3 regions of the Chryseobacillus diguaensis genome follow, and region 2 is predicted to be linked to each of the others. Evidence: riboswitches for the same ligand, from Rfam matches in the RefSeq annotation. Region 2 holds a riboswitch; each other region holds the start of a gene.

Region 1 (3,275 bases), on a different contig from region 2:
GGCTTCACAAAAAAATCAATGCCGCCGCTCACTATGTATAGCGGAAATCCATTTTCTTTTGCATAATGGACAAATTCTTTAAAGCCCTCCCGAATGGACGCTGTGGAAAGGACAAATTCGATGATGCTATTCTTTTCAGAGCTTGAGAGAAGGGAAAAAATTTTCCCTACTCCTTCGCGAACTGAAACCTCACGGGATAGAACTGTGTTTTTTATGTTTTCCCAGCCAGTCGGCTGAAAGTGTTTCATAATTTGAATAATGTTATCATTTTCTGTTATCGTTCCGTCAAAGTCACAAAATAAAACAGGCTTCAATCCCTTTTCACCTCCTCAGCTCCCCATAAGTCGATCGCTGCCTGAAGGTTTCGGTTTTCTTCCGCTTTTTCATGAAGAGAAATTCCTTCAAGCATCCCATCAATAGCAGCTCTAAAAGCATTTGCCCCGCCTACAGCTCCATACGGATGTCCGTGGATGCCTCCTCCTGCATTGATAATCGATTCGTTCCCGAAATCATGGATCAATAAAGGGACAAGACCCGGATGAATTCCTGCAGATGGAACAGGAAAAATTTGTTTTATAGCCCGCTGAACAGTACATTCCTCTGCAATTTCAAGTGCTGAAGCTTTTTCTAAAGCAACACTTCCGTAAGGAGAAGGGAATAATGAGAAATCGGCTCCGGCATAACGAACCAGTTTTCCAAGCAAAAGAGAGTGGGAAAAGCCATAAAATTTCGATGATGTTAAAGCACCGCTGACAGCTGGGTGCGCCATGATTGGAATCATTATTTCTTCATCTTCAGAAAGACTATGAAGAACATCAAGGCCATAGGAAAATACGTTCAGCAATAGGGCACTTGCCCCTAGCTCTACAGCTCTATTTGCTTTATCCCGAAGTTCAGCAGTCCTTCCTGTCAAATTGACAGCATAGAGTTTCTTTTTGCCCGTTTCTTCAAATACTTGCTGAATGACTTTTTTGCCGGCAATGATTCTTTTCTCAAACGGCGTTTCTGGATTTTCAAAAAGAATTTCATCATCTTTTACAAGATCTGCACCGCCTGTCAGCTGATCTCTCAGCTGTGTTTCAAGAAAATCGATATCCCTTCCGATCACACCTTTGAAAATACTCATCAGCAAAGGCCTGTTGTGAACGCCAAGAATTTCCCTAATCCCTTCAATGCCAAACTTTGCTCCTTTAAAGTCACTGACAGATTCTACAGGAAATTCAAGATCTACTAGCTTTACTTCCCCGTCAAGAGACAGTTTTCCGAAAACCGTTGTAAGAATGGCAGGAATGTCCTGACTGAAATTTAAGGATGGATAAGCAATTTTAACTAAAGCTCTTTTCGTTTTTTGTCCCAAATAACGGCTTGCCTGTTCATCCTCTTCAAGCGCGGTTACTTCAAGTACTTTTCCTTTGTGTTTTTCCAGCTGGATTTTTTCCAGCTGCGGCAGATCAGTCCAAGATCCAATTGTAAGTCCAAGTGCGATTCCTTCTGCCTTTTTATAAAACTCACCCTTTGCATCATGTAAAAGATAAGTTGCAATCCATTCGCTCAATGTGTAAAACCTGCCTTCCTAAAAGCTTTTAAACGCCAAAAATCCCCTTCTTCGCCAGGAAGAAGAGGATGTTTGAAAGTTTCACAAATCTTCCTATCTCCCAGCGTCTGCTGCAAGAATTAGCACCGTGCTTAACCATGTTAAGTCGGTTGCCGGGCTTCATCGGGCTAGTCCCTCCACCTGCTCTTGATAAGAATCGTTATTCAATTATATCGTAAGTCATGAATTTTCCGAAAAAAGAAAATAGTTAAATTCAATTGGATTATGCCAAGATTTTATTTTACTGTCAACCTATTTTTTAAAATTTTAGCTCTGTTAAATTTGTCTGTTGATTGCAGCTAGCAGGCGTACGCTTTCCGCGGGCGGTTTTGAAGCCTCCTGTCGCTGCGCTCCTGCGGGGTCTCCCTTCACTCGCACTCCCGCATTAGTCTCCCGTATCCGTTCCAATCAACAGGTGCTCAAAAATTAACACTATTCATTAACATTGTATAAATTATTTTAAAACAAATTGAGCCTACCGATTCGTTCTGCTGCTTCTCTAATTCGGTGTTCTTCTGTCAGCAGGCCAATTCTGATATACCCCTCTCCAAATTGGCCAAAGCCTGATCCCGGTGCTACTGCTACATGTGTTTTATCTAACAAATAATCAGCAAATTGAACAGACGTGTATCCAGATGGCACAGGCAGCCAGGCGAAAAATGACCCTGGAGGAGCTTGAAATTTCCACCCGATTGCTTGGAAGGACTCTACAAGAGCTTTTCTTCTTGATTCATACATCGCTACAAGCTCTTTCACGCAATCCTGAGATTCCGTTAATGCCGCAGCGGCAGCTGATTGCACGGCTCCAAATAAGCTGACGTACAAATGATCCTGAAAAAGATTGATTGCCTCTATTACCGACTTGTTGCCGATCGCAAAACCGGCACGCCATCCTGCCATATTATATGTTTTGGAAAGGGTGTATATCTCAATTCCGTTATCTTTTGCCCCTTCGGTCTGTAAAAAGCTGACTGGTTTATGACCGTCATACCCGATAGCTCCATATGCAAAATCATGAACTATACAGAGGCTGTGTTCTTCTGCAAATTGGACCGTTTCTTCAAAAAATTCTCTAGATGCCGTTGCACCAGTAGGATTGTTCGGGTAATTTAAAAACATCAGCTTAGCTTTTTTTAAAACATCCTGATGGATCGATTTATAGTCCGGAAGAAACTGATTTTCTTCTAATAGCGGCATGAATGCCATTGAAGCTCCTGCAATTTCAACACCGGACCAGTAATCAGGATAGCCCGGATCTGGCACCATTGCGATATCTCCATAATTAAGCAGGCATTGAGGTATTTCAACAAGGCCAGCTTTTCCTCCAAATAAAACAGCTACTTCAGTTTCAGGATTAATCTCTACATCGTATTCCCTAAGATAAAAATCAGCAACAGCTTTCTTTAGTTCGCTTTTCCCTCGAAATGGAGAATATTTGTGGTTGTTTGGGTCTTCAGCAGCTATTTTTAACCTCTCAACGATATGAGAGGGTGTTGGCTGATCAGGATTCCCCTGTCCGAGATTAATGACATCATAGCCCTCCTTTAGCGCTTGTCCCACTTTCTTAACAAGTGCTGCAAAGAATTGGGATGGCAGGCGTTTTAAAAGCTCAGATTGTTCAAAGGATTTCATTTCATAACACCTTCTCAAAAAATTCTTGAAATTCTAATCACAAATCTTA
Region 2 (3,275 bases):
AATTGGCAGTGGCCAGGCATTTGAAAGAGATCGGAAGCGAGAACAGCAGAGCAATTGCTGAATTGATGGAAAAAAATGCGAAAGGTGTTTGACCTCCTTATTTCCGGTAATTCCTTTTCATTAAAGCTTTTCTGCTTATCGTCTGCCAGTCAGTACCATTTTCCAAATAAGAAATTTTTTCCTCCATGCTGACTCGCATTTCATCTACTTTGTTATTTAACTGGGTAACATAATCAAGTACTTCTTTCATTTTAGCTGGAGGAACAATGTAATTACCATGTTCGTCTAACTGAACTTCATCTTCCTGAAAATTCATTGGAGGAACACTCCTTTCCTATTCTGGTTTCTAGTATGAATCATTTAAGGAAAGATATACTGAAAAACCAGAATTAGAGCAGCTAAAGGGAAGATCTTTCAAATAAAAACGGCCGCCTTTTAAAGGCGGCACTTTGGTTATACATGGCTTGTTTTCACAAAATATTGCTGCTATTCATATGTGATTATAAAAAGTATAAAATTAGTTTCGCGGCATCTTTTCTTACAATTCGCGGCTCGCTACTTGTTCGGAATTGTCTTATATAGAGAAAAATGCAACAAAATTTAAGTGTAGAGCCTTAAACGTTTTGAAGTTCCTCCGATTCCAGCCCGTGCTTGCTTAATGCTTCCATCATGAGTTCAGGTACAATTTTCAGCCCGTCATATTCAACTCGGATACTGCCTGTTTTCACATCTATTAACGCTCTTTCAATTCCATTTGTCTGAGAAAGCCTGGACTCTATCATATTAATCTTTTCTTCCGTAAGCGGTTCTTTCACTTGAATAATCGCTATACTCATTTTCCTATTCTCCCTCAACGTTTAATTCTTCCATGGATTAATACCCTCTTTTAGGAGAAATATACCGGAAACGGGAAATTTTTTTAAAAAGAAAATTCCTGCAGCTAACTATCTATGCTACAGGTCTGTTTGTCCTACTCTCTTGTAACTGACCTTGTTACATTAGGATAAATAGGATTTTTCAATTGGAATTCATAGGTTTCCACGTCGACAATCCCAACAACCTTTTCACTATCATGAAGATCAAGCATGACTTAAGCATTTCTTTTGCAGTATGGTACTTCAGCAACCCCGTATTAAAAATCATCCATATCTAAAATTGAATGCTGGGCAATCTTTGTTTCAGTGGCAGCAGGAGCTAAGACCTTTGCTTGCATTGCCAGCCCATTCACTTTCAGTTCATGAGAAGGACCTTCTATAAAAGAACTTGCATTGAACTTCGTTGAACAGTAAGGAACAGCATCACCATTGCAGATGAAAAAATCTCCGTTTATAAAGTCTTCATTTCTTCCCTTTCAGCAAGCATTGAATGAAGAAGCTGCTCACCTCATATGTTTAAAATTCCCTATTAAGGGAACCTTGTAAATGGACGATTCTGATCACTTTTTGAGAGGAAGATGAACATGGACAAAATGATGATGAATATGATGATGATGACAATGATGGAAGACATGCTCGGCAAAATGAGAACGATGAGCATGATGATGGAAAAGATGAAAGAAATGGACATGATGAGTGAAATGGACATGGACATGATGATGAAAAAAATGCAGGAATCAGATGAAATGACAACGATGATGATGAACATGATGAGGGAAATGAAAGAAAAAATGGCATAAATGTATTGACATCTTGGAATAAACTGCGTAAAATTTCATATAACTTAAAAACGTTAAAATCTCTTATCCAGAGAGGCGGAGGGACTGGCCCTATGAAGCCTCAGCAACCACAGTCTTAAGACTGAATGGTGCTAAATCCATCAGAGCGCATGCTCTGGAAGATAAGGGGAGGACCTTTCTGAATAGAAAACCTCTTCTTATGAAGAGGTTTTTTCTTATATTCATAGGAGGTCAATACAGTGAAAAACTTCAGACAAACGAAAGAAGCTTGGACAAATGATTATCTGGATCTGTACTTACATGCTAAAAATACAGGGGATGAAAAGTGGCAGGAAGAGATTTTAGAAAAGCTTTATCTGGCAGATCAGTTCGTCATCAAAGAATTGGAAGAGCAACATGAACAGAAATTATGGAAGAGATTTGATCAGATTAATGAACAATTGCTGGCTATTTATGGTCAATTAAGACAGCAGCTTGACCGTTATGAAAAAGAAAAGCTTCAAGAAAAAGCAATTGAATTGAAAAATCAGCGCATAGACATTTCTCAGAAGATTACTTCAGCCAAAGGATCGTTCACCAATTAGCTTACTGTCATAAGGCAGCTATACCAAGAAATGCTAATTTCGCAAAAGGGGAAGAGGCAGATGAGTGAAATTGTTACTATTTCAGGAAGCCCTTCTATTTTGAATCCAGGTCAACAATTGTATTAAATCATTTAAAGAATAAATTGGAACGCGATGGCCATACAGTGAGAGGAATTTCAGTTCTTGATGTGGATCCGAAGGTGCTGGTTCAGGCAGAATACGATCATCCAACTGTAAGGGAAATTGCTGAAAGCATCCAAAAGGCAGATGGTGTAATCATTGCTTCACCAGTCTACAAAGCGGCCTATTCCGGCGTATTAAAAACCTTGCTTGATCTCTTGCCCCGGGATGCCCTTAAAGAAAAACCATTAATGATCGGAGGCAGCCAGGCACACTTGCTTGCAATTGACTATTCCTTTAAGCCATTGCTTGCAGCACTGCATGCCCAAACCATTTTGAGAGGCGTATACCTGACAGATCCACAGATTGATAAAACCAGCCCGCTTGAGCCGATCAATGAAGCAGACCTTGAAGAAAGAATCAGCAACCAGCTGAAACAATTTATTGAGATTGCCAAGAAGCTGAAGAGCATTCCTGAATAAAGGGGAAGTAATGATATCAGCTTTTTGAAGCGGCTGACTTGCGATATTCCGTTCTTTAGCCGTATTTGCGAGTCAGCTTTATTTCGTTATAGAGACAAGGAAATTTTATTGAAATCGATTTTTTTCACTGATACTTGTATCTACCTGGCAAGCAAGCCTCCAGTATGGTCTAGGATCAGCCCTGCCAACTTCCCAAAACAAAAATATACTATAGTATTTAATGGCAGAAGGCGAGGGACGTCTGGAATGTACCCTGTGAATGAAGAAGAGGAATACAGAAGACGAATTCAGCAAAACAGCCCGAAGCAGCAAAATGATCAGAGCAGGATTCTTACGACTAAACAAATCAGCTCGATTCACGCCTGGATTGCACAAATGGGACAGCATCGGCTTATTCATCAAAAGCTTCAAGTT
Region 3 (3,275 bases), on a different contig from region 2:
TCAGAAATTTCAGCTGGAATGATCAAATCTGTATCAGCATCTTCATACTTAGCTTTATAGTCATAAAATTCTTTTTTAGGAGCAATTTCGCCTGTAACCGAGCATTCAGGCTCATCATTGCCGATAACGCCTATTTCGATCTCTCGGCCGATAACAGCTTCCTCTATAATAATTTTCCGGTCATAATCAAATGCTTCTGCAAATGCTGCAGCCAGCTCTTCGCGGTCTTTGCATTTGCTTATCCCTACGCTTGAACCAAGGTTTGCCGGTTTGACAAAGCAAGGATATCCAAGCGTTTTTTCCACCATGCTGTAGGCTGCTTCCGGATCTTTTCTCCAGTCATTTCTGATAAACCAAACATAGTTTGCCTGCGCAAGCTCTGCCTGGGCAAATAGCTGCTTCATGACAACTTTATCCATACCTCCGGCAGACGCCAAAACTCCATTGCCGACATAAGGTATATTCAAAAGCTCCAGCATTCCTTGAATGGTTCCATCTTCTCCGTTCGGTCCGTGAAGAAGCGGGAATACAACATCAATGGCTTCACTGCTGTTTTCGTTTCCCGCAGGGAAAAGCTCACCGTTTAACTCCATTGGGGAAACAGCGGTTCCTTCTCTTTCAAGCTTTAGCGCGGAGACATTGGAAACAGGTCCTTCCAGCTGCTTGGCACGGATCCATTCGCCTTTTTCCGTAATATATATTGGATGTATATCAAATTTATTGGTATCCAGTGCATTGATAACGGCCAGTGCAGTTTGCATGGAAACATTGTGTTCTGCAGATTTGCCGCCGTATACTAGCCCAAGTTTGGTTTTCATTCGATTTCCTCCTAAGAAAAATTCATCTTACCTATTTTATCACTTTCAAGTCTCTTGTTATAGATAACCAAGCAAATCTTTATAACATTCGTTTTAGAAGATCTTTTTTGGACAGAAAGACGAAAAAGCGGATAATTAGCCATATTTATATTAAAATAGAGAAACCGAGAATCAAGGAGGGTCATTTAATGGAAAAAATTACATCTGCAGAACAATTTGGGAGCATCATCAGCCAGGACATAGAGGTTATGATCAAATTTTTCGCTGACTGGTGCCCTGATTGCACAAGAATGAATCTCTTCATAGGTGATATTCTTGAAGAATACAATCAATATAAATGGTATGAAATTAATAAGGATGAGTTCCCTGAAATCGCTGAGAACTATCAGGTAATGGGTATTCCGAGCATTTTAATCTTCAAAAACGGCGAAAAGCTCGGCCATCTTCACAGTGCAAACGCCAAATCACCTGAGCAGGTTCAGGAGTTTTTGTCAGAGAAACTGGCATAAGCCGAGCAAGGACAAATCGTTGACAAAAAATCAAAAACCTTTTACCATTTGCTTAACTAAAGTTTTTAAGGAAATAAATATATAGCTCTTATCGTGAGAGGTGGAGGGACATGGCCCTGCGAAACCTCGGCAGCGGATCTTTGTGACACCGTGCCAATTCCTGCAAGCAATTAAATGCTTGAGAGATAAGAGGAGAGCCGCCCTATGGACGAATTAAAAACCCTCTCTTCTTATTTAAGAAGAGAGGGTTTTTCAGTTTAGGCACTTTCACTTGCCGTTTAATGAGCATAGGCAATAATAATGGCTGTTTCTGCAGAGATTGTTGCTATTCGTAATATCTTATAGAAAACGTATTAAGACTAACTTCATGGCATCTTTTCTTAAAATTCACAACGGTATATTGGCCCGCAATCATCTAATATAGATGAGAAAGCACAAAGTTTAAGAAAAGAGCCATAATAAAAGACTTTTTCACAATGAAAGCTTGGAGGAATAGAAATGAACAACAAGAATGAAGCACTAGCAACCTTTGCTGGAGGCTGCTTCTGGTGCATGGTAAAACCCTTTGATGAACTTCCCGGAATCCTGGGCATTGTATCAGGATATACCGGCGGCCATAAAGATAATCCAACTTATGAAGAAGTAAAGGAAGGCGGCACAGGACACGCAGAAGCTGTTCAGATCCGCTACAATCCGAAAGTTTTCCCCTACGAAAAATTATTGGAGTTATACTGGCAGCAGATTGATCCGACAGATGCTGGCGGCCAGTTTATAGATAGAGGCGATTCTTACCGAACAGTCATCTATTATCATACAGAGGAGCAAAAGGCTCAAGCTGAAGCTTCAAAGGAAGCCTTAGCTGCAAGCAGCCGCTTTAGAAAACCGATCGTTACACCGATCGAAAAAGCAGAGCCTTTTTATGAAGCAGAGGAATATCATCAGGATTTCTATAAAAAGAATCCGGAAAAATACAAAGCGGAACGCGTTGAATCAGGACGGGAAGCATTCCTGAAAGAAAACTGGGAAAAATAAATGAATAAGAGCTTATTCAGAAAGCATGGAGCCGTTCTCCATGCTTTTTTGTTTTCCTGTATTATCCCGCATCGTTCTTAAATCTGTTTGAGCTCATTTATGAAAGGGAAATTCCCATACATGTATTCTCTTTATTTGGAAAAATTACCAAGGAGAGATTTTTATTAGGAGGAGAATTCGTGACAGCTAACAGCAATCTGCCCCATAGTCCTGAGCCTTATTGGAGAGTGAATGTTCAGCCCCCATCCTTCCCTGCTTTGTCTGACGATATTGAAGTTGACGCTGCAGTAATCGGCGGAGGAATTACCGGTATTACAACAGCTTACCTTCTAGCAAAAGAAGGGCTGAAAGTTGCCCTGCTTGAATCGGATGTTGTCGTAAATGGAACGACCGGGCACACAACGGCTAAAATTACAGCTCAGCATGATCTCATTTATGATGAGTTGATTCATCACTTCGGAACGGAAAAAGCGCGTGCGTATTATCAGGCAAACGATGAAGCGCTGCAGGTAATGAGACAGCTCGTACAAGAGTTATCAATTGAATGTGATTTTTCGGATGAGGATGCATTTGTTTATACGACTGAAGAGAAAAACGCAAGCAAAATTGAAAAAGAACTTCACGCCTATGAAAAGCTCGGCATACCGGGCGGGTATGTCAGCGAACTGCCGATCGGCCTTCCGATTCACAGCGGAATAGTGATGAAAAACCAGGCGCAGTTCAACCCTGTTAAATACCTGATCCCGCTTGTTGGAAAGATCCAATCGATGGGCGGCCAAATTTATGAACATACAAGAGCAGTGGATGTTGAGGATGGTTCTCCTGCCAAAGTGATCACTGGAGATGGCCATAAAATCACATGCAAATATGCCGTTTCCTGCTCACATTTTCCTTTCTACGAGGGCAATGGCTTTTA

Evidence for each region. Region 2 has a riboswitch for S-adenosylmethionine ahead of ACOT8F_RS09620 (hypothetical protein). Riboswitches for the same ligand answer to the same signal wherever they lie in the genome.
Region 1: another riboswitch for S-adenosylmethionine. It lies ahead of mtnW (2,3-diketo-5-methylthiopentyl-1-phosphate enolase); the one in region 2 lies ahead of ACOT8F_RS09620 (hypothetical protein).
Region 3: another riboswitch for S-adenosylmethionine. It lies ahead of msrA (peptide-methionine (S)-S-oxide reductase MsrA); the one in region 2 lies ahead of ACOT8F_RS09620 (hypothetical protein).

Annotation. Positions count from the first base shown of each region.
Region 1 is NZ_JBMKNV010000013.1:57,240-60,514, forward strand. It holds gene ACOT8F_RS17240 (2-hydroxy-3-keto-5-methylthiopentenyl-1-phosphate phosphatase) at 1-314, opposite strand, end outside; gene mtnW (2,3-diketo-5-methylthiopentyl-1-phosphate enolase) at 311-1,555, opposite strand; SAM riboswitch class I at 1,646-1,751, opposite strand; gene ACOT8F_RS17250 (pyridoxal phosphate-dependent aminotransferase) at 2,054-3,226, opposite strand.
Region 2 is NZ_JBMKNV010000005.1:35,553-38,827, reverse strand. It holds gene ACOT8F_RS09640 (FMN-binding negative transcriptional regulator) at 1-92, shown strand, start outside; gene ACOT8F_RS09635 (hypothetical protein) at 98-316, opposite strand; gene ACOT8F_RS09630 (hypothetical protein) at 615-836, opposite strand; gene ACOT8F_RS09625 (hypothetical protein) at 1,460-1,675, shown strand; SAM riboswitch class I at 1,736-1,843, shown strand; gene ACOT8F_RS09620 (hypothetical protein) at 1,915-2,259, shown strand; gene ACOT8F_RS09615 (NAD(P)H-dependent oxidoreductase) at 2,403-2,861, shown strand; gene ACOT8F_RS09610 (hypothetical protein) at 3,108-3,275, shown strand, end outside.
Region 3 is NZ_JBMKNV010000012.1:91,483-94,757, reverse strand. It holds gene ACOT8F_RS16780 (D-alanine--D-alanine ligase) at 1-818, opposite strand, end outside; gene ACOT8F_RS16775 (thioredoxin family protein) at 1,007-1,327, shown strand; SAM riboswitch class I at 1,413-1,519, shown strand; gene msrA (peptide-methionine (S)-S-oxide reductase MsrA) at 1,826-2,359, shown strand; gene ACOT8F_RS16765 (FAD-dependent oxidoreductase) at 2,539-3,275, shown strand, end outside.